Regions from separate parts of the Micromonospora sp. NPDC049049 genome, predicted to be linked through region 1. Evidence: predicted binding sites of a transcription regulator. Region 1 holds the regulator's gene; each other region holds the start of a gene.

The links. Region 1 encodes HrcA, which represses chaperone genes, less so after heat shock. Its sites were predicted from a motif close to GGTTNGCACNCTCNNNNNGAGNGTGCNAACC; they were not measured.
Region 2: the regulator HrcA is predicted to act here: its motif matches at 2,387-2,417, upstream of groES (co-chaperone GroES).
Region 3: the regulator HrcA is predicted to act here: its motif matches at 2,654-2,684, upstream of groL (chaperonin GroEL).

What each region holds. Positions count from the first base shown of each region.
Region 1 is NZ_JBEZEX010000043.1:4,052-14,272, forward strand. Features, by position in the region: gene AB0B68_RS29285 (MOSC domain-containing protein) at 1-519, shown strand, start outside; gene AB0B68_RS29290 (phytanoyl-CoA dioxygenase family protein) at 623-1,525, opposite strand; gene AB0B68_RS29295 (hypothetical protein) at 1,747-2,607, opposite strand; gene AB0B68_RS29300 (SDR family NAD(P)-dependent oxidoreductase) at 2,921-3,685, shown strand; gene AB0B68_RS29305 (enoyl-CoA hydratase-related protein) at 3,751-4,548, opposite strand; gene hemW (radical SAM family heme chaperone HemW) at 4,568-5,791, shown strand; gene AB0B68_RS29315 (DUF4870 domain-containing protein) at 5,858-6,499, opposite strand; gene hrcA (heat-inducible transcriptional repressor HrcA) at 6,725-7,747, shown strand; gene dnaJ (molecular chaperone DnaJ) at 7,823-8,968, shown strand; gene AB0B68_RS29330 (16S rRNA (uracil(1498)-N(3))-methyltransferase) at 8,970-9,704, shown strand; gene ppk2 (polyphosphate kinase 2) at 9,709-10,221, opposite strand, start outside.
Region 2 is NZ_JBEZEX010000016.1:52,600-62,820, forward strand. Features, by position in the region: gene AB0B68_RS17955 (substrate-binding domain-containing protein) at 1-410, opposite strand, end outside; gene ybaK (Cys-tRNA(Pro) deacylase) at 590-1,069, opposite strand; gene AB0B68_RS17965 (methyltransferase domain-containing protein) at 1,095-2,291, opposite strand; gene groES (co-chaperone GroES) at 2,551-2,865, shown strand; gene groL (chaperonin GroEL) at 2,936-4,582, shown strand; gene AB0B68_RS17980 (molybdopterin-dependent oxidoreductase) at 4,717-6,342, shown strand; gene AB0B68_RS17985 (hypothetical protein) at 7,137-7,697, opposite strand; gene AB0B68_RS17990 (ABC transporter ATP-binding protein) at 8,462-10,221, shown strand, end outside.
Region 3 is NZ_JBEZEX010000001.1:257,991-268,211, reverse strand. Features, by position in the region: gene AB0B68_RS01240 (GNAT family N-acetyltransferase) at 1-453, shown strand, start outside; gene AB0B68_RS01235 (hypothetical protein) at 532-780, shown strand; gene groL (chaperonin GroEL) at 837-2,459, opposite strand; gene AB0B68_RS01225 (hypothetical protein) at 2,732-3,895, opposite strand; gene AB0B68_RS01220 (cold-shock protein) at 3,991-4,194, opposite strand; gene AB0B68_RS01215 (GNAT family N-acetyltransferase) at 4,520-5,050, shown strand; gene paaN (phenylacetic acid degradation protein PaaN) at 5,225-6,898, opposite strand; gene AB0B68_RS01205 (GNAT family N-acetyltransferase) at 6,999-8,018, opposite strand; gene thrC (threonine synthase) at 8,285-9,571, opposite strand; SAM riboswitch class I at 9,582-9,717, opposite strand; gene AB0B68_RS01195 (DMT family transporter) at 9,786-10,221, opposite strand, start outside.

The DNA.
Region 1 (10,221 bases):
GACGGGGTGGTCGGCGACTTCATCGGAGAGCGAGCCCATCACGGCGGCCCCGACCAGGCGGTCTACGCCTACGCGGAGGAGGACGCCGCATGGTGGGCGGCGGAGCTGGGCCGCGACGTCCGGCCGGGTGGCTTCGGGGAGAACCTGTCCACCTACGCGGTCGACGTGACCGGCGCGGTGATCGGTGAGCAGTGGCTGGTCGGTTCAGCGCTGCTCCAGGTCACCAAACCGCGTACGCCGTGCACCACCTTCGCCGGGTTCTGGGGCGTACCGGATCTGATCAAGCGGTTCACCACCCGGGCGCTGCCCGGCGCCTACCTGCGGGTGCTGCGCGAGGGGGAGGTCGGCCCGGGCGACCCGGTCGAGGTGGTGGACCGGCCGGCGCACGGTGTGACCATCGGCGAGGTGTTCCGGGCGACCAGCCTGGAGCCGGAGTTGCTGCCTCGGTTGCTCGAGGCGGAGGAGCTGCCGGAGTCGATCCGGGAGAAGGCCCGCCGCCGCCTCGCCGCCCGTGGCTAGCTGGCCGGCGTAAGCCCACGCGGCCGGCGACCACCGGCGTCGACATGTGGAACGGCCCCCCGCCATCGCTGAGCGTGACGGGGGGCCGTTCCACGAGCAGGGATCAGCGGAGCCAGGGGATGTTGCGGTCGAGCAGACCGCGCTCCTTGAGCTCCTTGCGCAGCGGGATCTCGTCGTCGACGTACCCGTCCCAGTTGATGCCCCAGTAGTTGGCGGTGTGGGTGCCCTCGCCGATCAGCTGGCGCTGCACCGGGGTGCGGTTGCGGTACCACTCGCCGTTCACGTCGGGGTGCAGCTCGTCCAGCGGACGGATCCAGCGGTAGGTGTAGCCGACGAAGAGCATCTTGCGGGTGATGGTCGACAGGTTCGTCGACCGCGAGTGCCACTGCCGGCGGTCGAAGATGAAGGCGTCGCCCGGGTTGGCGGTGATCTCCACCGTGCCCTCCGGGTCGGGGTTCTGCACGGTCAGGTCCGCCGGCCGGGGCAGCGAGTTCTTCAGGTGGCTGCCCGGGATGACCTTGGTGGCACCGCGGCCGGTCTCGGAGAGGTCCGACAGCACGTACGCGACCTTCAGCGAGAACATCGGCCGAGGCAGGTTCGGGTCCATCGTCTCCGGGTCGGAGTTCTGCCGGTACCCGTCCTGGTGCCAACCCCAGTACGGCTTCTCCGGCTCGGCGGCCGGCGGGGTGACGTCCAGGTGGTTGTGGTGGGTGTAGATGTTCCAGCCGGCCAGCCCCCACATGTACGGAAAGGCGATCGGGTGGGTCAGCAGCTCACCGAAGAGCTCGTCGCGCTCCAGGAAGCCCAGCAGGTGCAGGGTGCCGTCCTTCTTGGTGGTGCCCTTGGCCTGCTCCTCCGCGTAGACGCGGTCGACAGCCGCCTCCAGCGCCGCCCGGTGGTCCTCCGTCAGGACGTTGCGCAGCAGGAGGAAGCCCTGCTCGTGGAACTCCTTGCGGTCAGTGTCGCTGATCGGTTCGTAACCGGTCCGGTCGCCGTAATCGAACACCGCGTCGTACCCCTCCCCATGAGGTGAAACCTTTTCTGGCACAGGCCGCCGATCGTAACGCGGCTGTCCAGGCCTCGGGGAGGGCGTGGTGCGGGATTGGGCCACGGCGGGACCCCGCGCAGCGAGAGAAACGCACAGAGTGAGATCTGCGTGATCAATAGTGCGATTCAATGCGCATTGCCCGATTGTGCGGTGACTGCCGGTTAAGAGATCCGGGTCGGTCAACCCTCGTTGAACACCTCGGCGACCACCTGGCCGGCGGGGTTCTGGCGGCCGTCCACCCGGCCCCACGAGCCGCCGCGGGCGGTCCACTCCAGGTCGCCGAAGCGGACCCGCTTCACGCCGTGGTCCTGGGCGTGTGAGACCAGCCAGTGCGCGTACCGCCAGCCGTCGCGCTGGTCGCCCGGAGTCACCGCCAACCCGGTCTGGTCGGTCGGGTCGGTGCCCTTGAGCCCCCAGTCCAGCACCAGATTGCGGGTCAGTTGCGCGGCCGCGGCCGCACCGTGCATCGCCGGGGTGCGCCCCACGGTGCAGGCGACCGCGCCGCTGGCGTCGCCGAGCAGGGCCCGGCTGAGCACCTCGGAGTCGTCGGCCCACTTCTGGTACGCCTCGGGGAACGCCGAGCGCTGCACCCGCTGGGCGGCGTCGGTGACGCGCATCTTCTCCCAGCCGCGCACCTTCTTGAGGGCCGCGTAGAACCGGTTCGCCGCGTACCGCGGGTCGCGGATCTGCGCCGGGGTGCCCCAGCCCTGGCTCGGCCGCTGCTGGAACAGGCCGACCGAGTCGCGGTCGCCGTCGGCGAGGTTGCGCAGCCCGGACTCCTGGTACGCGGTGGCGAGCGCGACCACGACGGCCCGCTCGGGCATTCCGCGCTTCGCGCCGATCGCCGCGATGGTCGCCGCGTTGGCCATCTGGTCGGCGTCCAGCGCGACACGTCCGTCGGCCTGCACCGTGCACTTGCGTGCCACCAGCGGCAACCTGAGGTTGTCGCCGACCTGTCGTACGACGAGCCAGATCGCGATCACGGCGACGAGGATGAGCACCACTCCACCCGCCACGGTTGCCCGAGTTCGCACCCACACCCCCAGATCGACAGTCCGACAAGCGTACGTCCCCGCAGGCCCCTTCCGGGTCGTCCGAGCGGTTCGGGCCCGGCCTGGCCGACTCCGACCGGTTCGGGGCCGGCTCCGCTGCCGCGTACCGGTTGGCGACGTTCCCGCTCCGGTCGCGATCTCACCTGCCACGCCCCTCCGACCCGCAGGGCTGTCGTGCGCGTCACCGGGTACGCGGTATCGGGAAGCGATTGACCGGTCAAGGACTTAACTCGGTTGACATATCAATCCGACCTACCGCCGCAAAGCCGGGCGCGTTGGTCATTGAACGAGGAGGAGTTCCATGGGAACGCTTGATGGCAAGGTCGTGCTGATCACCGGCACCGGCGGGGGCCTGGGCCGCGTCGCGGCGCTGACCTTCGCCCGCGAGGGCGCGAAGGTCGTCGGGGCCGACCTCCAGGTCGCGGGTAACGACGAGACCGTCGAACTCGTCCGGCGCGCGGGCGGCGAGATGACCGGCATCGCGCCGGTCGACCTCACCGACCCCGAGCAGGTACGCAAGCTGGTGGACGACGCCGCGGCCGCCTATGGCGGGCTCGACGTGGTCTACAACAACGCCGCCGCGCTCCGCTTCGGCCCGATGCCCGACTTCTCCGTGGAGGACTGGCGCTACACCATCACCGGAGAACTCGACATTCCGTACTTCGTGTCGAAGTTCGCCTGGCCGCACCTGGTCCGACGCGGCGGCGGCGTCATCATCAGCGCCGCCTCCATGGCCGGAATGATCGGCGGCCACGTCCCGCCGATGGTCGGTCACACCGCCGCGAACGCCGGCATCATCGGCATGACGCGACAGCTCGCCCTCGAAGGTGCGCCCCACGGCATCCGCGCGGTGGCGGTCAGCCCCGGGCCCACCCTCACCCCGGCCAGCGAACGCGACCTCGGTGACAACCAGGAGGCGCGGGACGCCATCACGGCCAAGACGCTCCTCAAGCGCTTCGCGCGCCCCGAGGAGGTCGTCGAGCTGGTGGTCTTCCTCGCGTCCGACCGGGCGTCGTACATCACCGGGGCGAACTACCCGGTCGACGGCGGCGCGACCGCCTGGTGACCCGACCCGCGCTGACCGAATCGGAGTCCGGGGCGCCGCCAACCGAAGGCGGCGCCCCGGACGCCCTAGTCGGAGTCGCCGTCCAGGGCGGGCACCCATCGAGCCGGCCGACGTTCGCGGAACGCGGAGACCCCCTCGAGCCCCTCGTCGGAGAGGAAGTAGCCCGTCGAGACGGCGGAGAGTCGGGCGAGGTCGGCGCGCAACTCGGCGGTGCCCGGTCGACGCAGCAGTTCCTTCGCGCCGGCCAGCGCACCGGGGGCGCCGCGCACCAGCGAGTCGCAGTAGCCCCGTACCGCGTCGTCCAACCCGTCCGCCGGGACCGAGGCCGTCACCAGGCCGACCTCGACGGCGCGGCGGCCGTCGAAGGTGTCCCCGGTCAGGTACAGCTCGGCGGCGGCGCGCGGGTGCAGCCGGGGCAGCACGGTCGCCGAGATCACCGCCGGGATCACCCCGATGCGCACCTCGGTGAACGCGAAGGTCGCCTCGTCGGCGCAGACCGCCAGGTCGGCGGCGGCGATCAGGCCCAGCCCGCCGGCCCGCGCCGGTCCGCCGACCCGGGCCAGCACCGGCTTCGGGCACTCCCAGAGCGCCGCGAGCACGTCACCCAGCATCCCGGCCGGCACCGTCCCGCTGGCGTATGCAGCAGCGGTCTCCTTCAGGTCCGCGCCGGAGCAGAACACCGGGCCGGTGTGGTCGAGCACGATCACTCGCACCGCCTCGTCGGCGACCGCGTCCGCCAGCCCGGCCAGCAACTGGGTCATCAGGGCGGTGGAGAGGGCGTTGCGGTTGTGCGGGCTGTCGAGCGTGAGGGTGGTCACCCCACGGGCCGTGGCGACCCGCACGAGGACGTCGGGAGAGGTCATGCCGGGCACACTAGTGGCCATGCCCGGCGTCCTTCCAGATGGTGAGACCGTCCCCGTCGACGGATCGTTGCCCGCCACCGCCACCGCGGCGGTCGGCGCGCGCGGCTTCGGCGTGTACGTGCACGTGCCGTTCTGCGCCAGTCGCTGCGGATACTGCGACTTCAACACCTACACCGCGGCCGAACTGGGCGGCGGCGCGAGCCGCGAGGGGTACGCGGACACGGTGCTGGCCGAGCTGAGGCTCGCCGCCCGGGTGCTCGGCGACACTCCGCCGCCCCGGGTCGACACCGTCTTCGTCGGCGGCGGCACGCCGACCCTGCTCCCCGCCGACGACCTGGCCCGCATCCTCGACGGCATCGACAGCACGTGGGGGCTGGCTGCCGACGCCGAGGTGACCACCGAGGCCAACCCCGAATCGGTCACCCCGGAATCGTTGAAGCTGCTGCGGGCTGCCGGCTACACCCGGATCTCGCTGGGCATGCAGTCCGCCTCCCCGGGGGTGCTGGCGATCCTGGACCGCAAACACAGCGCCGGCCGGGCCACCGCCGCCGCCCTGGAGGCCCGCGACGCCGGGTTCGAGCACGTCAACCTGGACCTGATCTACGGCACCCCGGGGGAGCGTCCCGAGGACTTCGCCGCCTCGCTGGAGCAGGTCGTCGCCGCCGGGGTGGACCACGTCAGCGCGTACGCCCTGATCGTCGAGGACGGCACCCGGCTCGCCGCCCGGATGCGGCGCGGCGAGCTGGCGTACCCCAGTGACGACGTGGCCGCGGACCGCTACCTGGCCGCGGAGGCCGCGCTCGACGCGGCCGGGCTCTCCTGGTACGAGGTCTCCAACTGGGCCCGGACCGAGGAGGCCCGCTGCCGGCACAACCTGCTCTACTGGACCGGCGCGGACTGGTGGGGGCTGGGGCCGGGGGCGCACAGCCACGTCGGCGGGGTCCGCTGGTGGAACGTGAAGCACCCCTCGGCGTACGCCAAACGGTTGGCCGCCGGGGAGTCTCCCGGCCTGGCCCGGGAGGTGCTCACCGTCGACGAGGCGCACATGGAGGACGTGATGCTCCGGCTGCGGTTGGCCAGCGGTCTCCCGCTGGCGGTGCTCGACGCGGCCGGCAGGGCCGGCGCCGAGCGGGCCCTGGCCGGCGGTTTGCTGGCAGCCGACGACTACGCCGCCGGCCGGGCGGTGCTCACAGTGCGCGGGCGGCTGCTCGCCGACGCGGTCGTCCGCGATCTGCTGCCCTGAGTGGCCCACCGCTCCGGGACCGGGACGGCGGTGAATCGGGCCGGCCGGGGGAGCGGCCGGCCCGGTTCACTTGATGAAGCTGGCAGTCATCGGGTAGCGGTACGGGGTGCCCTCGTTGGCCTTCATGCCGGCGATGATCCCGAACAGGATCTGGATCACCACGACGGCGATGCTGGGCAGGAAGAGCAGGCACCAGCTCACGAAGAGCAGTACGAACGCGATGATCGACCAGAGGATCTGGAAGTTCAGGGCGGCGAGGGCGTGCGCCCGGACGGTCGGCGACTGCTGGCCACGGGCCAGGTAGGCGATCAGCGGGGCAACGAAGCCCAGCGGACCGAAACTGACCAGCGCGCCGAGCGCGCCGCCGAAGTGCGCGACCAACGCCCAGGTCTTGTCCTCGTTGTTGGCGTAGCCACCGCCGGGGCCGCCGTAGGCCCCACCGGCCGGGTAGCCACCGGGCGGGTAGCCGCCGGGCGGGGGATAGCCCCCGGGCGGGGGGTAGCCGCCTGCCGGAGGGTAGCCGCCTGACGGCGGTTGGTCACCGGTGGGCGGCGGATAGCCACCGGGCGGGGGATAGCCGGCCGGGCCGGGCGCCCCGGACAGTGGTGCGGTGGGCGGCTCGGCCGACGGGTACGGCCCGGGGGAGGTGGGCTCCGGCGGGTAGTTGCCGGGGTCGCCCGACCCGGGAGGGCGAGGAGGTTCAGTCATGGATGTCACGGTAGGTGCCGGTGGCAACGCCGCACCAGAGCGACTTCGCCTCCCAGTGCGGGCCGATCGGCCCAACAGGGTGTCGTGGGCCGCACCGAAGGGTGGCCGTTGATCATCGCGTGGGCGGGCCCGCCGACGTAGACTGGCACTCGCTACAGTCGAGTGCCAGGACGGCCCGGCCGGCCCAGAGCGCCGGCGGCCGACGTGCGACAGGAGGTGCGGAGGATGGGTCTCGACGACCGGAAACTCGCCGTGCTCCGCGCCATCGTCGAAGACTACGTCTCCACCCAGGAGCCGGTCGGCAGCAAGGCGCTGGTCGAGCGGCACCAGCTCGGGGTCTCCCCGGCCACGGTCCGCAACGACATGGCCGTGCTGGAGGAGGAGGGCTACATCCGGCAGCCGCACACCAGTGCCGGCCGGGTGCCCACCGACCGCGGCTACCGCCTCTTCGTCGACCGGTTGTCCCGGGTCAAACCGCTCAGCCCGGCCGAGCGCCGGGCCATCGAGCGCTTCCTGGTCGGCGCGGTCGACCTCGACGACGTGGTGCACCGCACGGTGCGGTTGCTCGCCCAGCTGACCCGACAGGTCGCCGTCGTGCAGTACCCGAGCCTGGCCCGCTCCTCGGTGCGTCACCTGGAGCTGGTGCCGATCTCCACCACCCGGCTGATGCTCGTCATGATCGCCGACACCGGGCGGGTGGAGCAGCGACTCGTGGAGCTGCCCGGCCCGGTGCCCGCCGACGACGTCACCGACCTGCGCCGACTGATCAACGAGAAGCTCGCCAACGCCCGGCTGTCCGAGACGCCCCCGCTGGTGCAGGCGCTGGTCGAGGAAGCGCCGCCCGGCCTGCGTCCGACCATGACCACGCTCGCCACCGTCCTGCTGGAGACGCTCGTCGAGCGGCACGAGGAGCGGATCGCCCTCGCCGGCACCGCGAACCTCACCCGGGGCGGCCTGCTCGACTTCCAGGGCTCCCTGCGGCCGATCCTCGAAGCTCTGGAGGAGGAGGTCGTGCTGCTCAAGCTCATCGGTGAGACAGAGCCGAGCACGACCCGGGTGCTGATCGGCGACGAGAACGAGTTCGACAACCTGCGAGCCGCCTCGGTGGTCAGCACCGGGTACGGCCCGGGTACCACCATCCTGGGCGGCCTGGGGGTGCTGGGGCCCACCCGGATGGACTACCCCGGCAACATCGCCACGGTCCGCGCCGTGGCACGCTACGTGGGCGAGTTGCTGGCCCAGAACTGATTGGTCAGGGCCGATGCGGCCGGCTGCGGCCGCCGACCGGCGCAACGCGAGACGAACATGAGGACACGGAACGCAGTGGCCAGGGACTACTACGGCATTCTCGGTGTGAGCCGGGAAGCCTCCGATGACGAGATCAAGCGCGCCTACCGCAAGCTGGCGCGCCAGTTCCACCCGGACGTCAATCCGGACCCGGAGGCTCAGGAGAAGTTCAAGGACATCAACGCCGCGTACGAGGTCCTCTCGGACGACCGTAAGCGGCAGATCGTCGACCTGGGTGGTGACCCGCTCGCCCCTGGTGGCGGCGGTGCCGGCGGCCCGGGTGGCCCCGGAGGCGCTGGCCCGTTCGTCGGTTTCCAGGACATCATGGACGCGTTCTTCGGCGGTGCCGGAGGTGGCGCCCGTGGCCCCCGGCCGCGTACCCGCCCTGGGGCCGACGCGATCCTGCGGCTCGAACTCGACCTGCACGAGACGGCCTTCGGCGTGGAGGCCCCGATCACCGTCGACACGGCGGTGCTCTGCACCACCTGCTCCGGCGCCGGCACGGCCGCCGGCACGCACCTGGCGACCTGCGAGGCGTGTGGTGGTCGGGGCGAGGTGCAGTCGGTGCAGCGCACCTTCCTCGGCCAGGTGGTCTCCGCCCGGCCGTGCACCGTGTGCCAGGGCTACGGCACCACCATCCCGCACCCCTGCCCCACCTGCGCCGGCGACGGCCGGGTGCGGACCCGCCGTTCGCTGACCGTCAAGATCCCGGCCGGTGTCGAGGACGGCATGCGGATCCGGCTGGCCCAGCAGGGCGAGGTGGGCCCCGGCGGCGGCACCGCCGGCGACCTCTACGTGGAGATCCACGAGCGCCCGCACGACGTGTACTCCCGCAAGGGCGACGACCTGCACTGCCGGGTCACGGTGCCGATGACGGCGGCGGCGCTGGGCACCCGGCTGACCATCAAGACGCTGGACAGCGAGGAGACCGTCGACGTCAAGGCCGGCACCCAGCCGGCCAGCACGCTGCGACTGCGCGCCCGGGGCGTGCCGCACCTGCGCGGCACCGGCCGGGGCGACCTCTACGTCCACCTGGACGTGCGGACGCCGACCAAGCTCGACCCGGACCAGGAGAAGATGCTGCGCGACTTCGCCAAGACCCGTGGTGAGGAGGTCGCCGAGCTGTCCAAGCAGGGCGGCTTCTTCTCCCGGATGCGCGACGCGTTCAACGGGCACGCCTGAGGTGTCCGCGCCGCTGTTCCTGGTGGAGGCGCTGCCCACCGGCGACGCGCTGACCCTGGACGGCCCGGAGGGGCACCACGCCGCGACAGTGCAGCGGTTGCGCGTCGGCGAGGAGCTTCTGCTCGCCGACGGCCGGGGTGGCACGGCCGCCGCCGTGGTCACGGCCGTCGGCCGGGGCAGCCTGGAGGTCACGGTCACCTCCCGGGGGTACGCGGACGCGCCAGTACCCCGACTGGTGACGGTGCAGGGCATCGCCAAGGGCGACCGGGGTGAGCTGGCCGTGCAGGCGATGACCGAGGTCGGGGTGGACGAGATCGTGCCCTGGGCGGCATCGCGTTCGGTGACCCAGTGGCGCGGCGACCGGGGCGTACGCGCCCGGGAGAAGTGGGTGGCCACCGCACGGGAGGCGGCCAAGCAGGCCCGCCGGCCGTGGCTGCCGGTGGTGGCGGGTGCGCCGGACGAGTCCACCGCCACCGTTGCCCGCCGGATCGCCGGTGCCGCCGTCGGGTTCGTGCTGCACGAGGAGGCCGACGACCGGCTCACCACCGCCGAGCTGCCCTCCACCGGCGAGATCGTGCTGGTGATCGGCCCGGAAGGTGGCATCGCCCCGGCCGAGTTGACCGCCTTCGTCGAGGCCGGCGGGCGACCCGTACGCCTCGGGCCGGCCGTGCTGCGCACCTCCACCGCCGGGGTGGCGGCCCTCAGCGTGCTCGCCGCCCGCCTCGGCCGCTGGTGACCGTTCAGGGCCTCGGGAACACCGGTACGACCTCCTCCTCCGGCCCCAGGTCCAGCCCAGCGTTTCCGATGATCTGCGGGTCCGGTGCGCCGACCACAGCGGGGTCCTTGCCGGTGTAGTCGAAGCGGTGCAGCACGTGCCGCATCGCCTCGAGCCGGGCCCGCTTCTTGTCGTTGCTCTTCACCACCGTCCACGGCGCGTCGGCCGTGTCGGTCCAGAAGAACATCGCCTCCTTGGCCTCGGTGTAGTCGTCCCACCGGTCGAGTGAGGCGATGTCCATCGGAGACAGCTTCCACTGCCGGACCGGGTCGACCTGACGGATCGCGAACCGGGTGCGCTGCTCGTTCTGGGAGACGGAGAACCAGAACTTGACCAGCCGGATGCCCGAGCGCACCAGCATCCGTTCCAGCTCCGGGGCCTGCCGCAGGAACTCCAGGTACTCCTTGCGGCTGCAGAAGCCCATCACCCGCTCCACGCCGGCCCTGTTGTACCAGGAACGGTCGAACAGCACGATCTC
Region 2 (10,221 bases), on a different contig from region 1:
ACGTAGTACTGGGCGGAGCCGCCGAGGGTGAGCCGGTCGTAGTCGATGGTGGCGACGCCCTGCGACTTGGCCTTGTCGAGCACTGCCTTGCCGGTGCCGGAGTCCAGGTTGACGATCATCAGAGCGGTCACACCGCTGGTGATCATCTGGTCGGCGATGGTCTGGAAGGCGGTCTTGTCGTTCTGGGCGTTCTGGATGTCGTACTGGACGCCGGCGGCCTTGAACGCCTCCTCCAGGAACCGGCGGTCCGCGGTCTCCCAGCGGGCCGAGGACTTGCTGTCCGGGAGGATCACGCCGATCTTGGGGGTCTTGGCGGAGGCGGCCTTGTCGCCGGAGTCGTCGCCACAGGCGGTCAAGCCGCCGGTCGTGAGCAGGCCCACGGCGGCGATGGTGAGGATCCCCTTACGCATGTGCAGGGTCCTTTCGGAGGTGGGGGAGGTGTTGTTTTGTTGTGTCCGGCAACGTATTTCGCGTCACACCGGCTCCACAAGACCGCGCAGGTGCATAGTTTGTTGGGAGCGATAACAATTCAGCAACGCGACTGTTACTCCGCGGGTATCCCACGGGGGTGTCGACGTAACGACTGTCGTCAGTGGGTCTGCAACGGCGCGGTACAGGCGTCGGTCAGCGCCACCAGATCCGCCGCGGCCAGTTCGAGTTGCAGACCACGCCGACCAGCCGAGACGTAGATCGTCGGGAGATCCAGCGCGGATTCGTCCAGCACTGTGGGCAACCGTCGACGCTGCCCGAGCGGGCTGATCCCACCGCGTACGTAGCCGGTGGCCCGCTCGGCGACCGCCCGGTCGGCCAACGCCGCCCGCTTGCCGCCGACCGCAGCCGCGAGAGCCTTCAGATCCAACTCGCCGGTGACCGGAACGACCGCCACGGTGAGCGCGCCGTCGACGTCGGTCACCAGAGTCTTGAACACGCGCTCCGGTGCCACGCCGAGCGCCACCGCCACCAACGCGCCGTAGTTCGGGGCGTCCGGCGCCACCCGGTACGGATGGGTGCGATGCGCGATGCCCCGCTTGACCAAGAGTGCCGTTGCCGGCGTGCCCTGTCCCGCCACAGCGAAGACGCTAGTCGAGACGGCGCTAGTCGACCGGCCGGCCGATCAGCACCGTCGGTGCGCCGCCGACCCGGGTGAGCACCAGACTCGCCGCTGCGTCCCCGGCCAGCCGCAGGTCCCGCCGGAGCTGCTCCGGGGTGAGCGCCGAACCCCGCTTCAGGATCTCCACCCGGCCCACCCGGCGCTCCCGCAGCAGCGCCCGCAGGCGCTTGAGCGAGAACGGCAACACGTCGGTGATCTCCAGGCAGCGCGCGTACGGGGTGCGGACCGGCTGGTCGGCGTAGAGGTAGGCGATGCTCGGATCGCCCAGGTTGGCGTCCAGTTCGCTGGCCAGTTCGGCCACGAGGTGCGCGCGCACCACCGCCGGGTCCGGGTCGTACAGGTAGCGACGCGGCGGCCCGACCGGCGCCTCGGCGGCACCCGAGCCGGTGAGCTGGTGGCTGCGGGCCTCGCCGCCCCGCTGGCGGTAGAGGGTGGCGCGACGGGGCACCTCCGCCAGCTCACCGCACCAGAGCGCGGCCTCGACCAGGTCGCCGTCCACGCCGACCCACTCGGCCTCCGCCCCGGCCGGGATGAGCGCGTGGTCCAGGCCCGGCGCGACCTTCACCACGGTGCGCGGCACCCGCTCGGCCAACCCGGTGACGAAGTCCCACGGTGGCGAGTAGGCGCGCGGGTCGAAGATCCGCCGCCCGGTGCCGGTGGCGCGGCGGGCCGGGTCGCAGAAGACCCCGTCGACCCTTGCCACGTCGAACCCGGTCGCGTCGCCGCACTCGACGGTGAACAGCTCGGCCAGGCCGGCCGCCTCGGCGTTGGCGGCGGCCATCGCCGCGGTCACCGGGTCAGCCTCCACCCCGTACACCCGGATGCCGGCGCGGGCGGCGGCCAGCGCGTCGGCCCCGAGCCCGCACCCGAGATCGGCCAGGGTCCGCACGCCGGCCGCGTGCAACCGGGCGGCTCGACGGTCGGCGACCACCCGGCGGGTGGCCTGCTCCAGGCCGGGGCGGGTGAGGAACATCCCAGCGGCGGCCGAGCCGAACTTGCCCACCGCCCGGTGGCGCAACTCGGCCTGGGTCAACGCCGCCGCGGCCAACGTCGGCGGCACCCCGGTCGCGCGCAGGGCCGACGCCGCGACCAGTGGATCACCGCCGGCCAGGTCGGCCGCCGCGGTGAGCGCGGCCGACCCCTCAGGGGTACGCAGCGCCGCCAGCTGATCGAGATCCACCCGGCCATTGTCCCGTCCGACTCGGAAAACTTGGCTGGCGGGGCGCGACGCGCTGGCACTCTCCTTGACGGAGTGCTAGCCACGGAATAACCTGCGATTAGCACTCTCACCCTGAGGGTGCCAGCTTCCGGGTCTCGCGACCCGGGTGCGCACGCCAGGCGGACCGGCACCCGCGACGACGGCACCGCCCGGTGGCATGAGGCAGATTGACGCTGGTCAGCCCCGCTGGCCAGCAACGAAACCAGTACCCCAGGAGGGTATGCCCGTGACTACCGCGACCAAGGTTGCGATCAAGCCGCTCGAGGACCGCATCGTGGTCCAGGCGAACGAGGCTGAGACCACCACGGCGTCGGGCATCGTGATCCCCGACACCGCCAAGGAGAAGCCGCAGGAGGGCACCGTCCTCGCTGTGGGCCCGGGGCGCGTCGACGACAACGGCAACCGGGTTCCGGTTGACGTGCAGGTCGGCGACACCGTCCTTTACTCGAAGTACGGCGGCACCGAGGTCAAGTACGCCGGCGAGGAGTACCTGGTGCTCTCCGCCCGCGACGTCCTCGCGGTCATCGAGAAGTAAGCAACCGATCAGTGCCACTGCCCCGGTCCGGCTCGCCGGGCCGGGGCAATGGCGCTTCGAAGGGACATTAATGGCGAAGATCCTGAGCTTCTCGGACGACGCCCGGCACCTGCTGGAGCACGGTGTCAACGCCCTCGCGGACACGGTCAAGGTCACCCTCGGCCCGCGCGGGCGCAACGTCGTCCTGGACAAGAAATTCGGTGCGCCGACGATCACCAACGATGGTGTGACCATCGCCAAGGAGATCGAGCTCACCAACCCGTACGAGAACCTTGGCGCGCAGCTGGTCAAGGAGGTGGCGACCAAGACCAACGACGTCGCCGGCGACGGCACCACCACCGCGACAGTGCTGGCCCAGGCGATGGTTCGCGAGGGTCTGCGCAACGTGACCGCCGGGACCAACCCGGCCGGTCTCAAGCGGGGCATCGACGCGGCGGCCATGAAGGTCTCCGAGGCGCTGCTCGGCAAGGCCGCCGAGGTCACCAGCAAGGAGTCGATCGCGAACGTGGCGACGATCTCCGCGCAGGACTCCACGATCGGCGATCTGATCGCCGAGGCGATGGAGCGCGTCGGCCGCGACGGTGTCATCACCGTCGAGGAAGGCTCGATGCTCACCACCGAACTGGACGTGACCGAAGGTCTCCAGTTCGACAAGGGCTTCATCTCGCCGAACTTCGTCACCGACCTGGAGGGTCAGGAGTCCGTCCTTGAGGACGCGTACATCCTGGTCACCACCCAGAAGATCTCGGCGATCGAGGAGCTGCTGCCGCTGCTGGAGAAGGTCCTGCAGAACAGCAAGCCCCTGCTGATCATCGCCGAGGACGTGGACGGCCAGGCGCTCTCCACCCTGGTGGTCAACTCGCTGCGCAAGACCCTCAAGGTCTGCGCGGTCAAGGCCCCCGGCTTCGGTGACCGGCGCAAGGCAATGCTCCAGGACATCGCGATCTCCACGGGCGCCGAGCTGGTCGCCCCGGAGCTGGGCTACAAGCTCGACCAGGTCGGCCTGGAGGTGCTCGGCACCGCCCGGCGCGTCGTGGTCGACAAGGAGAACACCACGATCGTCGACGGCGGTGGCCAGAAGGCCGACGTCACCGACCGGGTCTCCCAGATCCGCAAGGAGATCGAGGCCTCCGACTCCGACTGGGACCGGGAGAAGCTGGCCGAGCGGCTGGCGAAGCTCTCCGGTGGCATCGCCGTCATCAAGGCTGGCGCGGCGACCGAGGTCGAGATGAAGGAGCGCAAGCACCGCATCGAGGACGCCATCGCGGCGACCAAGGCTGCGGTCGAGGAGGGCACCGTGCCCGGCGGCGGCGCCGCCCTGGTGCAGATCCTCTCGGTGCTCGACGACGACCTGGGCTTCACCGGTGACGAGAAGGTTGGCGTCTCGGTCGTGCGCAAGGCGCTCGTCGAGCCGCTGCGCTGGATCGCCCAGAACGCCGGTCACGACGGCTACGTCGTGACGCAGAAGGTCGCCGACCTCACGTGGGGCAACGGCCTCGACGCCGCCAAGGGCGAGTACGTCGACCTGGTCAAGGCCGGCATCATCGACCCGGTGAAGGTGACCCGCAACGCGGTCACCAACGCCGCCTCGATCGCCGGTCTGCTGCTCACCACGGAGAGCCTCGTGGTGGAGAAGCCGGAGCAGGCCGAGCCGGCCGCCGCCGGCGGGCACGGCCACGGCCACGGCCACGGTCACCAGCACGGCCCGGGCTTCTGATCCGGTAGCGACACCCGTTCCGGGGCGCACCGCCGTCAGGCGGTGCGCCCCGGCTCGTTCCTGCGGGCCGCCAGGTCATTACCGAACGCTGACGTTGTTGGCGACCGGGCGAGATGATCGCGCACACTGGGCCGATGAGCACCACGTCACGGCGGTACGCCGCGTTGGCCGGAATCACCGCCGCCGCCGTCGCGATCGGGATCGCCGAACCGGTCGCGGTGTTGACCGGTCCCCGGTCGGCGCCCCTGGTCGCGGTCGGCGGGGTCGTCGTCGACGCCGTCCCCGAATCGCTGAAGCAACTCGCCATCGACCTCTTCGGCACCGCCGACAAGATCGCGCTGCTGGTCGGCACGGCCGTGTTGCTGGGAGGCTTCGCCGCCCTCTTCGGCGTACTGGCGGTCCGCCGACTGGCACTCGGCCTGGCCGGCATCGCCGCGTTCGGCGCCATCGGCGTGGCAGCCGCGTTGACCCGCTCCGGTGCTGACCTCGCCGACGCGCTGCCGTCCCTGGTCGGCGCCGGTCTCGGCGCCCTGGTGCTCTGGCTGTTCATCGGCGGACCGTTCGAGCTGGACCCCTGGTCCTGGTCACCACCCACGCCGCCCGCTGCTCCGGTGTCCCCGGCAGGGCCGGTGCCGGTGACCCCCGCCGGGCCGACGACGGCGGTCGAAGCGGTCGGGCCTGCCGAAGTGGACCCGGAGTCGCGGCGACGGTTCCTCACCGGCAGCGGAGTGCTACTAGGCACGGCCGTGGTGGCCGGCCTCGGTGGGCGGTGGCTGGCAGGGCGGCGCGGCGTGTCCGCAGCCCGCGACGCGATCCGCCTGCCCGCGCCGGTCGCCCCCGCACCGGCCGTACCGGCGGGCGCGGACCTCTCACTGACGCAGCTCGCGCCGTACGTCACCCCGAACTTCGGGTTCTACCGGATCGACACCGCGCTGGTGGTGCCCCAGGTCGACCCGGACACCTGGCGGCTGCGGATCCACGGACGGGTCGCCAGGGAACGCACCTACAGCTACGCGGATCTGCTGGCCCGACCACTGGTCGAGCGGTACGTCACGTTGGCCTGCGTCTCCAACGAGGTGGGCGGGGACCTGATCGGCAATGCCCTGTGGCTCGGCGTACCCCTGCGGGAACTGCTGGACGAGGTCGAGCCGGACGACGACGCCGACCAGGTCGTCGGCCGCTCGGTCGACGGCTGGACCTGCGGCACCCCCACCGCCGCGCTGCGCGACGGACGGGACGCGCTGCTGGCCGTCGGGATGAACGGCGAGCCACTGCCGGTCGAGCACGGCTTCCCGGTCCGAGTGGTGGTGCCGGGCCTCTACGGCTACGTGTCGGCCTGCAAATGGGTGACCGAGCTGGAGCTGACCCGGTTCGCCGACTTCGACGCGTACTGGGTGCCGCGCGGCTGGTCCCCCCAGGGGCCGATCAAGACCCAGTCCCGGATCGACACGCCCAGGGGACGTAACCGGCTGACCGCCGGCCCGGTGACCGTCGCCGGGGTGGCCTGGGCGCAGCACCGGGGCATTCGCCGAGTCGAGGTACGCGTCGACGACGGCCCGTGGCAGGAAGCTGCGCTGGCCCCCACCGTGTCGGTGGACACCTGGGTGCAATGGTCCTGGCGCTGGGACGCCACACCTGGCGAGCACCGACTCCAGGTCCGCGCGACCGACGCGACAGGCGAAACCCAGACCGAACGTACGCAGGACGTCGTCCCGGATGGTGCCACCGGCTGGCACACGGTCACCGTCACCGTCCGCTGATCCCCTGGCACGACGTCGCCCGCGCGGGTGCGCCACCGAATCGGCGGGCTGTGTTGGCGGCGTGTGCTGTGCGGTTGGCGGGCCGTGTCCGTGTTCTGGCCTGCGGGTTGGTGGGCTGTGTCTGCGGTCTGGCCTGCGGGTCGGTGGCTGTGGCGGCGCGCCCTGCGCGTCGGCGGGCTGTGTCTGCGGTCTGGCCTGCGGGTCGGTGGCTGTGTCCGCGGCCTGGCCTGCGGGTTGGTGGGCTGTGTTGGCGGCGCGCCCTGCGCGGTCGGCGGGCTGTGTCCGCGGCTGCCCTGCCGGCTCCCGAGACTGTCCATGGGTCGGCGGGCCCGCTGACTGACACGTCATATCCGGGAGCGCATGCAGATCTTGGACAGTTTCCGTCAGCACGGAACGGAAAGTGTCCAAGATCTGCGGGCCAGGTTGGTTGGTCGACGCCAGTTGTCTCCGTTGGGGCCAGTTCGGCACTCTCCGCCCTCCGGCCCCGGCCCACGGCTGGCTTCCTCAGCCGCTTGCGGCGGCTTCTTCGGCGGCAGCGGCCTGCGGTCGGCGTTCCCGGCGGCTGCACCCATCGCCGGGGCCGGTGGGTTTGGGTACGGCGGTCAGCGTCAGCGGCCGCGGGGTGGCGGTCCACGATCGGTGGCAGCAGGAAGGCCGCTGGCCGGCACCCCGGGTTGCGGGTGCCGGCCAGCGGTCGGTGTCCTGGTGCGGTGGTGTCCTGGTGCGGTGGTGCGGTGGTGCGGTGGTGCGGTGGTGCTGTCGTGCGGGTTGTCACCCTGCTGTTTGTTGCGGGGTCAGCTGTTCCAGTGCTGGCCGACCAGGTCGGTGGCCTGCTGCTCCCACTGGGCGTAGGCGTCCGGGTAGGCCGACACCTGCACCGTCTGCGCCGCGTCGGTCAGGGGCATGTCCTGCCACCCGTCGACCTGCTTCAGGCCCTTGAGGAACGCGGTGGTGGAGTATTCGGGGTTGGTGATCTGCTCGGGTGTGCCCCAACCGCTGGTCGGGCGCTGCTGGAACAGGCCCAGCGAGTCGTGGTCATTCTTGTCGCCGAGGTGGCCGAGGTTCTCCAGCTTGGACTCCTGCAGGCTCGTCGCGATCGAGATGACCGCGGCCCGCTCGGGCAGACCAGCCTTCTTCGTGGCGGCGATGATCGCCTTGACGTTGGCGGTCTGCTCGTCGTTGAGGGCGATGTGGGACTGGTCGCCCTGCGGCTTCGGCGCCGACGACTGCACGGCCGCGGCGGCGGGCTTGGCGTCGACCGGGTTGGCGTGGGCGGCGATCGGACCGGCGAACACACCACCGGCGAACGCGAGACCAGCAACAGACAGCATGCTCTTACGAATGATCGTGTTCATGGGGGTAGCTCCTTCGGGGGTAGAACACCCACACCGTCAAAGGGGGGACGGCGGTGAGGGTGTGAGCACCTCGTCCGGCGCTGCACTTCACAAAGGGGGAAAAGTCTGGGGGGGTGACGCCTGGTCGGGCGTCAGGGTCGGCGACCTGCCGAGCGGGGGCTCGTGGCGCCGGGACCATGTGTAACGACCGGGGGGCCGGGGTCATTCCGGGGTCGGCCCATCCATCGGCACCCTCATTGAGGCGGTGCCCGTTCGGTCGTTCGTGGGGACTGTAACGACCGGGCGGAGGTCGGCATTCCAACCTGCGCGACCTGCATCCCACACCCTTGAGGGTCAGGCGGCTGGTCGGTGGTGCTGCGATCGTCAGGGTGTGTAACGACCCCGGCCCGGCCATGATTCCGCCCCACGAGTGCGCCCCGTCACAGGACAGATCGCCCAGAAGCCGACAAAACCTCCATGGGGAGCATGGCTCACGACAGCAAATCCTCCGACACCGGGTGTGATCCACTCGCGTTCATGAAAGTCGCGCGGTCCCGGATGCCCGGACACCGCGACATCACAGAACCCCCGAGTCGATCTAGGCCTCTGGGGCCGTCGCCGACCGCCCAGAAGTTCTCAAACGGTCAAACGCCCACCGGGCGACCCTGCCCTGGTCGTTGGCGCAACTGACGGAAGCCCAGCTCAGAGGCGGGTAAATCGGTTGAGATGACGGGTTGCTGCCGGCAGGCTGAGGTCTCCGCCACCCACGTCCCGGAGGACTTTCCATGCGCCTGCTCCGTGATCTGTGGGGTACGTCGACCCGTCGTGTGACGATCGTGGCTGTCCTGATCGTTCTGGGTGCCGCGGGGCAGGCGGGCGCATCGGCCCTGGCCGGCGCGGTGCTGGTGCACCGTTCGGCTGGTTTCTTCGCCGTGCTGGCCGTGGCCCTGGTCGCCGTGGTCCTCAGCGACCTCGCGGTGAGTCTGCTGATGGCCGGTCTCACCGCCGACTGGTCCGCCGACGTGCGTCGCCGGCTGTGTCGCGTCGCTCTCGGGCAGGACCTGCCCACCCTGGAGACCACTCCGGTCGGCGAGTTGCTGGACCGCATCGACGGGGACGTCTATCAGGTGGCGTCGGCAATTCGTAACCAGGGCACCCGTCTTGCCCAGGGCCTCTGCGTCGGTCTGTTGTCGATGGTCGTGGCGCTGTTCGTGTGGTGGCCGGCGGGAATCGCGATGCTGCTGCTCACCGTGGTGCTCGCGGTCGGCCTGCGCCGGCCCACGGCGCGGATCGGCCCGGCCCGGATGGCCGAGGAGGAGGCGTGGTCCGACCTGGCGGCCGTGATGGAGGAGGCGGTGCACGGCCAGGACGACGTACGCACCAGCCTGGCGCGGCCGTACGTGCTGCGGTTGTACGCCCGGCGGGCCTCCGCCGTGCTCTCCCGTGGCCTGGTGGTCTGGGTGCTGTCCGCCCGGGTGGCGACGGTGGCCACCGCGACGATCCGGGCGGGCATCGGCGCGGTGGTGCTCGGCGGTGCCTGGGCGTTGGCCACCGGCCGGATCGACGCCGCCCGGCTCACCGCCATCTGGCTGCTCGCTCTGGCATTCGGGGCGACAGCGGAACACGTCAGCCGGATGGTGCCGGAGATCCAGGAGGCGCTCGGCGCGTGGGCGCGGGTGCAGTTGCTCTCCAAGGCCCGGCAGGAACCGGTCGGCGGGGCCCGCCCGAGCGAGGGTGACCTGCGCATTCGGGACCTGACATTCGCGTACGGGGAGAGTGCCCGGGGTGCCGCGCTGCGCGGGCTCAGCCTCACCTTCGCGCGTGGTCGCTCGTACGCGCTGATCGGGCGGACCGGCTCGGGCAAGTCGACGCTGGCGAAGGTGCTCACCCGGGCGGTCGACGTGCCGCCGGGCACTGTCTTCCTCGGCGGCACCGACCTGTGCGACCTCGACGTCGAGCAACTGCGCCGCTGGGTGGCGTTGGTGCCGCAGCGCACTGAGATCCTGGCCGGCACGCTCGCCGAGAACGTGGCGCTCTTCGACACTGAGTTGCTCGACGCGGCGGCTCGGGCGCTGGACGAGCTGGGCCTGGCGAGCTGGATCGCCGAGCTTCCGGACGGGTTGGCGACCCGGCTGGGGGAGGGCGGGCACGTGCTCTCCGCCGGTCAGGAGCAGTTGGTGGCGTTCGCCCGGATTCTGGTCCGGGAGCCGCACGTGGTGATCCTCGACGAGGCCACCGCGCGGCTGGACCCGGTCACCGAGGCGCGGGTGCAGCGGGCCACCGAACGACTGCTGCGCGACCGGATCGGCATCGTCATCGCGCACCGACTCTCCTCGGTGCGCCGCTGTGACGAGGTGGTCGTCCTGGCCGACGGCGCGGTGATCGAGGCCGGTCCGTTGGAGACGTCGACGCGCTTCGCGGAACTGTTGGCGACCAGCCACGCCGCCGCGTACGCGACGGTGGCGCCGGCCGGTCGTACCGGCGTCGGCACCGACCTGCTGGTCGGTCCCGGCCCGGACGCGTGGCCGAGCGAGCCGGCGCCCGC
Region 3 (10,221 bases), on a different contig from region 1:
GGGTCGCCGGCACTGCGGTCCACCGAGGCCACGGAGCGGCGGCTGGCCGACCAGGGCGTCACGGTACGCCGGGCGGAGCCGGCGGATCTTCCGGCGCTGACCGCGTTCGCCCGGTCCACCTTCGGCGGCACGTGGGACGGCGAGCTGGCCGGGTCGGTGGGGCGCGCCGACGCCGGTTGCCACCTGGCGGAGCGCGACGGCGAGGTGCTCGGCTTCGCCGCGTACGGGTCGTCCCGGCCGAGTTGGTTCGGGCCGATGGGCACCGCACCGGCAGCGGAGGGGTCGGGCATCGGTGGGGTGCTGTTGCGGCGCTGCCTGCGCGACCAGCGGTCGGCGGGGCTGGACCGGGCACAGATCGGCTGGGTAGGACCGGTGCCGTTCTACTCGGGCAGCGCGGGTGCGCGGATCGAGCGGGTCTTCTTCCTGTACCGGCGGACCCTGTCCGGGGGATAACCGGGGCAAACAGGACATGGATTCATTCGCCCGCATCGGCCAACGACGCCCCCTACCGTTTCGGTAGAGGAGGCAGCCATGACCACGGATGACAACCAGACCGAGGACGGCCCGCCGATCACCTGGAAGCCGGTGGGTGAACTCCCGGGCCAACTGCCGTTCGACAGGCTCGACTACGGCGACGCCGAGCAACTGGCCGAGATGACCACCGACGGCGAGCCGCCGGCGGCCGAGGAGTCGCAGGAGATGGTGGACGCGCCGATCCAGCTGCTCCCGCCGTACAACCGGGCACAGAAGCGGCGCAACCAGCGCCCACTGCCGACCTGACGACGAACGGGGCGGACCGCGTCAGCGGCCCGCCCCGTTCGGTGTCGGAACTGGACTCAGAAGTCCATGTCCCCGCCACCCGGGCCAGCCGGGGCAGCCGGGGTCTTCTCCGGCTTGTCCGCGACAACAGCCTCGGTGGTGAGGAAGAGCGCCGCGATGGAAGCGGCGTTCTGCAGCGCCGAACGCGTCACCTTGGCCGGGTCGATGATGCCCGCGGCCAGCAGGTCGACGTACTCGCCGTTGGCGGCGTTCAGACCGTGACCCGCTTCGAGGTTACGGACCTTCTCCACCACGACGCCGCCCTCAAGGCCGGCGTTGACGGCGATCTGCCGCAGCGGGGCGTCCAGCGCGACCTTGACGATGTTCGCACCGGTCGCCTCGTCGCCGACCAGGTCGAGCTTGTCGAAGGCGGTCTTGCCGGCCTGCACCAGCGCGACGCCACCACCCGGGACGATGCCCTCTTCGACGGCCGCCTTCGCGTTGCGAACGGCGTCCTCGATGCGGTGCTTGCGCTCCTTGAGCTCGACCTCGGTGGCCGCGCCGACCTTGATGACCGCGACGCCGCCGGCCAGCTTGGCCAGCCGCTCCTGCAGCTTCTCGCGGTCGTAGTCGGAGTCGCTCTTGTCGATCTCGGCCCGGATCTGGTTCACCCGGCCCTGGATCTGCTCGGCGTCACCGGCACCGTCGACGATGGTGGTCTCGTCCTTGGTCACCACGACCTTGCGGGCGCGGCCCAGCATGTCGACGCTGGCGGCGTCGAGCTTGAGGCCGACCTCCTCGCTGATGACCTGGCCACCGGCGAGGATGGCGATGTCGGTCAGCATGGCCTTGCGGCGGTCACCGAAGCCCGGCGCCTTGACGGCGACCGACTTGAAGGTGCCACGGACCTTGTTGACCACCAGGGTGGCGAGGGCCTCGCCCTCCAGGTCCTCGGCGATGATCAGCAGCGGCTTGCCCGACTGCATGACCTTCTCCAGGATCGGAAGCAGGTCCTTCACCGACGAGATCTTGCTGTTGGCGATCAGGATGTACGGGTCGTCGAAGACGGCCTCCATACGCTCCGGGTCGGTCATGAAGTAGGCCGAGATGTAGCCCTTGTCGAAGCGCATACCCTCGGTGAGCTCCAGCTCCAGCCCGAAGGTGTTGCTCTCCTCGACGGTGATGACGCCTTCCTTGCCGACCTTGTCCATCGCCTCGGCGATGATCTCGCCGACGGTGCTGTCGCCAGCGGAGATGGAGGCGGTGGAGGCGATCTGCTCCTTGGTCTCGACGTCCTTGGCGAGCTTGGACAGCTCCTCCGAGACGCTCGCGACAGCAGCCTCGATGCCCCGCTTCAGGGCCATCGGGTTGGCGCCGGCGGCCACGTTGCGCAGGCCCTCGCGAACCAGGGCCTGGGCCAGGACGGTCGCCGTCGTCGTGCCGTCGCCGGCAACGTCGTCGGTCTTCTTGGCGACCTCCTTGACCAGCTCAGCGCCGATCTTCTCGTACGGGTCCTCGAGCTCGATCTCCTTGGCGATGCTCACACCATCGTTGGTGATGGTGGGGGCACCCCACTTCTTCTCGAGCACGACGTTGCGGCCCTTGGGGCCGAGGGTCACCTTTACGGCGTCGGCGAGCTGGTTCATGCCCCGCTCGAGGCCGCGGCGAGCCTCTTCGTCGAAAGCGATCATCTTGGCCATACGGCGTTGTCCTCCTGGACACTCACGGGCCACCCGAGATGTGTGCCCCGGATGGGCCGCCTGGTGTGCGCACCTAGGGACGTCGCCACCTGGCGACGACGACGTCCTTCGGCCGGGCCGGATAGCCCGCGACGACCGGCCATGTGCTGCCCCGGTGTCTCCACACCGGCACAACCTGGCCCCACCGTCCCGACCGTTGGCACTCACGGTATGCGAGTGCCAATGACTTGTTTAGCACTCTCCCCTGCCGAGTGCAAGCACGATGCCGCCGCTCAGCCGAGTTCCGCAGCCAGTCCGGCGCTGTTCACCGGCGCCTCATGGGCACGCTGCTCGACGTACGTGACCAGCAGACCGACCATCTGCGCGAGATGGGCCGGCAGGGCCAGCACGGCGGTGATCCCGATCACCACCACCGCCCCGGCCGCGGTACCCGCCGAGGAGAACGGGTCCGTTCCGAGCGCGCCGGTGCCGATCCCTTCCAGGGCACCGGGGATCAGCGTGCCGACGATCACGGCAACGGCCACCAGGGCCACCCGTCCGAGCAGCAGGCCGAGTCGGTCGTGGAACATCCGGAACGATCGACCGATCGGGTTGTGCCGTTCGAAGAGATAGACCGGGCCGGCCATGCTCAGCGCGAAGGCCAGGTAGATGCCCGGCAGCACGCAGAAGCAGACACCGACGCCGATGAGCAGACTGACCAGCAGGGTCCACGCCCACAGCCCGAGTGCCCGGCGCAGGCCGTAGCGCAACGCGGACTCCAGGCTGGCCGGCTGACCGGCCGCCTGCTGGGTGATCACCCAGGTGCCGGCAGCCCACCCGACGGCCTGCACCAACCCGACGACCAGGCTGCCGCCGAGCAACAGGACCAGGAGGCTCAGCAGTTCGGCGACGAAATTGTCCGGCAGCGCGGGGGTCGACGTCGATCCGGCCTGGGCGGACCACTTCGCCGACGGGTCCAGCCCGAGGGAGACCACCGAGAGCACCGCCGCGGGCAGCACCTGGGTGAGCAGCATGATCGGCACCAACTGCCGCCAGCCCCGGCGCAGCGCTCCCCCGCACCGGTTGAACCAGCCGCCGATACCCGCGCCGGGTGGCGTGACCAGGGCGTCGTTCGGGTCAACCCCGTAACCGGGCGGATACCAGCCGACCGGCGGCCCCGGGTACCACGGCTGCCCGCCGTAGGGACCCGACCCGGGCGGGTAGCCCCCGGTGGGCGGGAACGCCCAGCCCTGCGATGGCGGGGCCGCACCCCAGGCACCCTGCGCGGGATCCCACCCGGGCGGCGGACCGGCGGGGCCGGAGGACGGGCGAACCGGGGGCGTGCCCGGCCCCCAGCCGGGCGGCGGACCGGCGTGACCGGGGCTGCCGGCGGGCGAGGACGGGTCCGGCTCCCCCGACCCGGAGGACGGAGTGTGCGGGGGTGGCTGGTCGGTCATGAACGCTCCTCAGCATCGGCTGGAACGGTTCACGATCTTCCCGGGTGCACGCCAGTGCCGCAGCCCCGACTCACGGGGCCGATCGGCCAGGAAGCTCAGTCGATGACGCGTACGTGCTCTGCCTGTGGGCCCTTCTGGCCCTGGGTGATCTCGAACTCGACCCGCTGACCGTCGTCCAGCGCCTTGTAACCGTCCATCTCGATCGCGGAGAAGTGGACAAAAACGTCCTGCCCGCCGTCGACGGCGATGAAGCCGTAGCCCTTTTCGGCGTTGAACCACTTCACGGAGCCCTGTGCCACTGTGCACTTCCCTCACTCTGCCCGGCGTTGCCTGACTCGGCGCACGGCACGGCCGGGCGCCCCGGACCACCGACTCAGCGATCGATGACCGCCATTGAAGAAGGTGACCGAAATCGCACGCTACACGAGGACTGACGGCCGCGCACTGCCACAAAACAGACACACTCCGAGGCGCACCGGCCGCGCTGATCGGCCGGGTTCCCGAGCCACCAAATTCGCCCGCGTCATTGCGAAATGGAGGGACGGTCGCCGGGCGACCCCGAGATGACGGCGATCGGGCCCAGCTCGCGAAACGCCACCCCTGCCCTGTGGTAGGCATGCGGACATGACCACCGACATGGGCCCGCCGGCAGTGCGGCTCGCGGAGATCCGCCGGGTCCGGCCGGAGGACGCCGCCCGGATGCGGGCGCTGCGCCTGGAGATGCTGGCCGACGCGCCGTTGGCCTTCCTGGAGACCCTGGCGGACGCGGCGGCCCGACCGCACAACGAGTTCGCCGCCCGGGTCGCGTACACCTCGGCCGGTGCCGGTAACGCGCAGTTCGTCGCCGACCCGGGCGGCCGGCTGGTCGGGCACGCCGGTGGTACGACCCACCCGAACGAACCGGGACTGACCGTGATCTACGCCGTGTACGTCACGCCGACCTGGCGCGGCAGTGGCCTGCTCGGCGAGCTGATCGACGGGGTGGCCGCCTGGTCGCGGGCCTGTGGCCGGCCGGAACTGCTGCTGGAGGTGGTGGTCGGCAACGACCGCGCCTACCGCGCCTACCAGCGCCTGGGCTTCAAGGACACCGGGGTACGGGTCCCCCACCCGAACATCCCAGCCCTAACCGAGCTACAGATGCGCCGAACAGCCTAAAACCAAAAACTCATCCCAAGGCAGAACCACCCTGATGCCCCCCAAAAAACCGGAAGCGTAAGCGACAACCGTGTCCACGTCAGGGTTTCCGGGGCAGCCCGACCCGCGCAGGGATCAAGCCTGACCGCCCGAAGCGGGTCGGGCTGCCCCGGAAACCCCCACCGCAACTAAAGATCAAACATGACGCCGCGACTGCACGATCCGGAACCGGTTCGCCACATAAGCCCCGTCGGTCAGCGCCGAGTTGGCCGCCGCGTTGGCTCCACTGCCGTGGAAGTCGGAGAACGCCGCCGACTGGTTCACGAAGACACCGCCGGTGAGGTTGCAGGACAGGTGCACCCCGACCTCGACCGCCACCGCCTCGGTTGCGTCCAGCACTGCCTCGTCGGTCGAGTAGACACCGGCGGTGAGCGCGCCCTTCTCGCCGACCGTCCGGCGCAGCAGCTCCAGGCTGTGCGTGGTCGAGTCGGTAGCGATGGCGAACGAGATCGGCCCGAACCATTCCCGGCCGTACGTCTCCGAGTCGTCCGCGGTCAGCTTCACGATCGTCGGGGTACGCACCACCGCGTCGGCGTACGACGGGTGGGCCACGGCCCGCGACTCCAGCACCGGCTCGCCGACCTTGGTCACCTCGGCCAGCCGCTCCAGCACCCCGTCGTTGACGATGGCACCGGTCAGCTCCACACCCCGGGCCGGGTCGGCGGTGAGCTTGCCGACGGCGGCGGCGATCCCGCCGGCCACCTCGTCGAAGCTCTTGTGCCCCTGGTCGGTCTCGATGCCCCCGGCCGGGATGAGGATGTTCTGTGAGGTGGTGCACATCTGCCCGCTGTAGAGGGTCAGCGTGAACCCGAGGTTGCGGCACATGCCGGCGAAGTCGTCGGTGGAGTCGACGACGACGGTGTTGAGGCCGGCCTTCTCGGTGTAGACCGATGCCTGCCGGGCGTGCGTCTCCAGCCAGTCGCCGTACTCGGTGGAGCCGGTGAAGTCGACGATCTTGACGGAGCGGTGCAGGGCCAGGTCACTGGCGAGCTTCTCACCGGGCGCTTCGGCCGCCAGCATGATCAGGTTCGGGTCGAACCCGGCCTCGGCGAGCACCTCCCGGGCGTACTTCACGGTGATGGCCAGCGGCAGCACCGCGCGCGGGTGCGGCTTGACGATCACCGGGTTGCCGGTGACCAGCGAGGCGAACAGCCCGGGGTACGAGTTCCAGGTCGGGAAGGTGTTGCAGCCGATCACCAGCGCCACCCCACGCGGCACCACGTGGAACGTCTTGGTCATCCGCAGCGGGTCACCCTTGCCGGCGGCCTTCTCCCAGCCCGCCGTGCCCGGGTGCCGGGTCATCTCGGCGTACGCGTACGCCAGCGCCTCCAGCGCCCGGTCCAGCGCGTGCGCGCCACCGGCCTGGAAGGCCATCACGAACGCCTGCCCGCTGGTGAACTGCACAGCGTTGGCCAGCTCGAAGATGTGCTTGTGCAGCCGGTCGAGGATCTCCAGGCAGACGCCCACCCGGGCCTGCGGGCCGGCGTCACGCCACGTGGGCAGCGCGGCGGAGGCGGCGTCGATCAGCTCACCGGGGCCGGCGTGTGGGTAACGCACCGCCAAATCCACCCCGAACGGGCTCGTCTCGGTGGCGACCCGAACGCCAGCGCCGGGTTGGTCGAGCGGGAAGTCACCACCGAGGTACGCCTCGAAGGCGGCCTTACCGTCCGCGGCGGCGGTCTCGCCGTACACCCGGGGGCTGGGGGATTCGGGATAGGCGGACCAGTAGCCCCGCTCCGTGATCGCGGTCAGCGCACGGTTGAGGGTGTCGGCGTGCCTGTCGTACAGGGGATGCGGGGTCTCCGTCATGCCCGCCATCATGCCTGAGTCCCCACCGCGAGCAGTAGCGCGAATGCCCGGCAGCGGTTCATGCCTGAGTCAGGTCCGCGAGCAGTAGCGCCGATACCCGTCAGAGGGTGAGCTGCCAGTCGGTCCACCGGTCCACCGGGCGGAAGCCGAGCTGTTCGTTGATCGCCACCATGTAGCTGTTGCTGGCCGCGTTGAAAGTGTCGATCACCTGTACCGCCGGCTCGTGGGTGAGCAGGTGGTGCAGGTTCTCGGCCTTGGCGATGAGGCCGAGCCGGTGCCCACGGTGGGCCGGGTCGACGATGGTGATCTGCTGGAACGCGTGCCAGTCGGCGGCGGCGCCCACGTCCAGCAGGGTCCAGGCGACCAGCCGGCCGGACGCCTCGTGTCGCATCCCGAGGTGGTAGCGCCGCCGGCCCCGGGCGTCCAGCGCCCGTTCGTTGCCGCGGATCCGCTCGGCGTCCACCTGCTCCGGTTCCCACTGCACGTCGCCCATGGGCGCGTCCATCAGTAACCGGCCGTCCAGGTAGGCGATGTCGGCGACGTACTTCGGTGGGGTGGAGCCCTGCCAGCAGACCGAGTGATAGCCCTTGGCTCGGGGTTGTGCCTCGGCGAGCGCCGCACGCAGAGCGACCCGGTCGATGTCGCCGACGTCGAGCCGTCGGCGTACCTCGGCGAGAGCGGGCTGGGCTCCGGACGCGGCCGCGAACGCGTCACCGGCCACGCTTCGGGCCGGCCCGCCGGGCAGCGCGGAGACGGTCATCGCCACCACCCGCTTACGGCCGTGCTCGCGGAGCAGGCGCAGCCCGTACTCGTGCAGGGCCCGGCCGACGCCCCGGCGCCGCAGCTGCGGATGCACCAGCAGCTCAGCGGTGGCGTTGTCGGTGTTGTCGAGCTGCGGCAGGTCCAGTTGGAGGTAGCCGGCCGGCACGCCGTCCAGACGGGCCAGCGCCCAGAGCGACCGGGTACCGGGCATCGGCGTGTGGAACAACGCGTCGAAGCGGCGCCGGCAGGAGGGCGGGAAGTCCGGCACATCGGCGTCGTTGGCCGCCGACCCGATCCGGTACGCCTCGTCGACCGACGTCCGGTCGGCGCCGTCGAACGACGCGATGGTGATGCTCATGCCGGTGAGCGTGCACCGTACAAAAGCGATCGGGCCAGCGAATTACTCGCTGGCCCGATCGAACGTTGGTCGGGAGGGACACTCGCACAACGCCTCCGGCGTTGGGTCGCAAGAACTTCAAAAGTCTTCGGCGAAATGCCCTCCCGCACGGAGCATCTTGCGCCGTCCGGTTCCTGCCGTCAAGTCCGTAGGGGCGGGTTTTCCACACTCACAGCGAAAACCCAGTTACCGACTGATCCACCCGGCCCCGGTGCCGGGCGGGCCGTTCAGCCGAGGAGGCCGGCGTCGCGGGCCGCCCGCAGCGAGGGCTTGATGTGGTGGGTCGGCCCGACCTGGCCGGCCACCGCGTCGATGGTCTTCAGACCCTCACCGGTGTTGAACACGACGGTCTCGGCCGTCGGGTCGAGCCGACCGGACTCGACCAGTTTGCGCAGCACCGCCACTGTGACCCCACCGGCGGTTTCCGCGAAGACCCCGGTGGTACGGGCCAGATCGCGGATGCCCGCGCGGATCTCGTCGTCGTCGACGTACTCCATCCAGCCGCCGGTGCGGCGGACCGCCTCCAAGGCGTAGAGCCCGGCCGCCGGGTCGCCGATGTTGAGTGACTTGGCGATGCCGGTGGGCTTGACCGGGACGATCGTGTCGGTCTCGGCGTGCAGTGCGACGGCGATCGGGTTGCAGCCGGCGGACTGCGCACCGAAGACCTTCCAGCCGTCGGCGGGTGCCTCGACCAGGCCGATCTCCACCAGCTCGGAGAACGCCTTGTCAATCTTGGTGAGCAGCTCGCCGCTGGCCATCGGGATGACCACCTGCGCCGGGATCCGCCAGCCGAGCTGCTCGGCCACCTCGTAGCCGAGGGTCTTGGAGCCCTCCGCGTAGTACGGCCGGACGTTCACGTTGACGAACGCGGTGTCCTCGAACTCGTCGGTCTCCACCAGCTCACCGCAGAGCCGGTTGACATCGTCGTACGAGCCGTCGATGGCGACCAGTTCGCCGCCGTAGACGGCGGTGGTGATGACCTTGCCCTGTTCCAGGTCGCTGGGGATGAAGACCACCGAGGGCACCCCGGCGCGGGCCGCGTGGGCGGCCACCGAGTTGGCCAGGTTGCCGGTCGACGCGCAGGCGAACCGGGTGAAGCCGAGGGCCTTGGCGGCGGTGAGCGCCACCGAGACGACCCGGTCCTTGAACGAGTGGGTGGGGTTGGCGCTGTCGTCCTTGACCCAGAGCGGCGCGGTGATGCCCAGCTCGGCGGCGAGGTGCGGGGCCGCCACCAGTGGGGTCAGGCCCGGGTCGAGGGTGACCCGGGTGGCCGGGTCCTGACCGGCGGGGAGCAGGGCGGCGTACCGCCAGATGTTGTTCGGGCCGGCCTCGATCTGCTCGCGGGTGACGGTGGCCAGCGCGGCGGTGTCGTAGTCGACTTCCAGCGGGCCGAAACACTCGTAACAGGCGTGCTGGGCGGCGAGCGGGTAGCGGGCCGAACAGGCACGGCAGACCAGGGCGCGGGCGGGGCTGGCAGCGGTGTCGATGCCGGAGGCGACGAGCGTCGACGTCATGTCGAGAGTCCTCTCATCTTTCCCCGCATCGCACGGTGCGGCGGGGACGGAATTGGCACCTGCCCCGCGGGTCGCTCAGCGGTGAGCGCGCGGGGTGGTTGCCGGGGCGTCGTCGGGCCGTATCCCTCAGCCCCTCTGGATGAGGTATTCAGTTGTGCCGTCGAGTCTAGGACAACGCTGTCGGCCCCTGCTACCACTGATCCCAGGTATTGGGTCAGCGGAAATTCACCGCGACGGGGTCGGTCACCGCGATCGGGTCCGTCACCGCGCTCGGTCGGGGCAGCGCCGTGGCCCGGGGGCGGGCGGCGAGGTTCGCGGCGATCAGGGCGGCGATCGTGATGGCGGCCCCGACCAGTTCGACGGGCTCCGGGCGGTAGCCGCGGGCGATCTGCACCGCGAAGGTGGTCACCGGGACCAGGTTCATGAACAGCGCGGCGTTGGCGGCACCGAGTCGCTGCACGCCGGTGTTCCAGGCCAGGACCGCGATCACGGCACCCACCAGCACGGCGTACGCCAGTTGCGGGGCGACCGCCGCGAGGTCGGCGGCGGCCGGCGCGTGCTGCCAGCCGACGGCGTCGGCGCCGATGCTCAGGACGAGCATGGCGGCCGTGCCGGCGAGCGCGGTCAGTGTGGTGAAGCGCAGCGGCGAC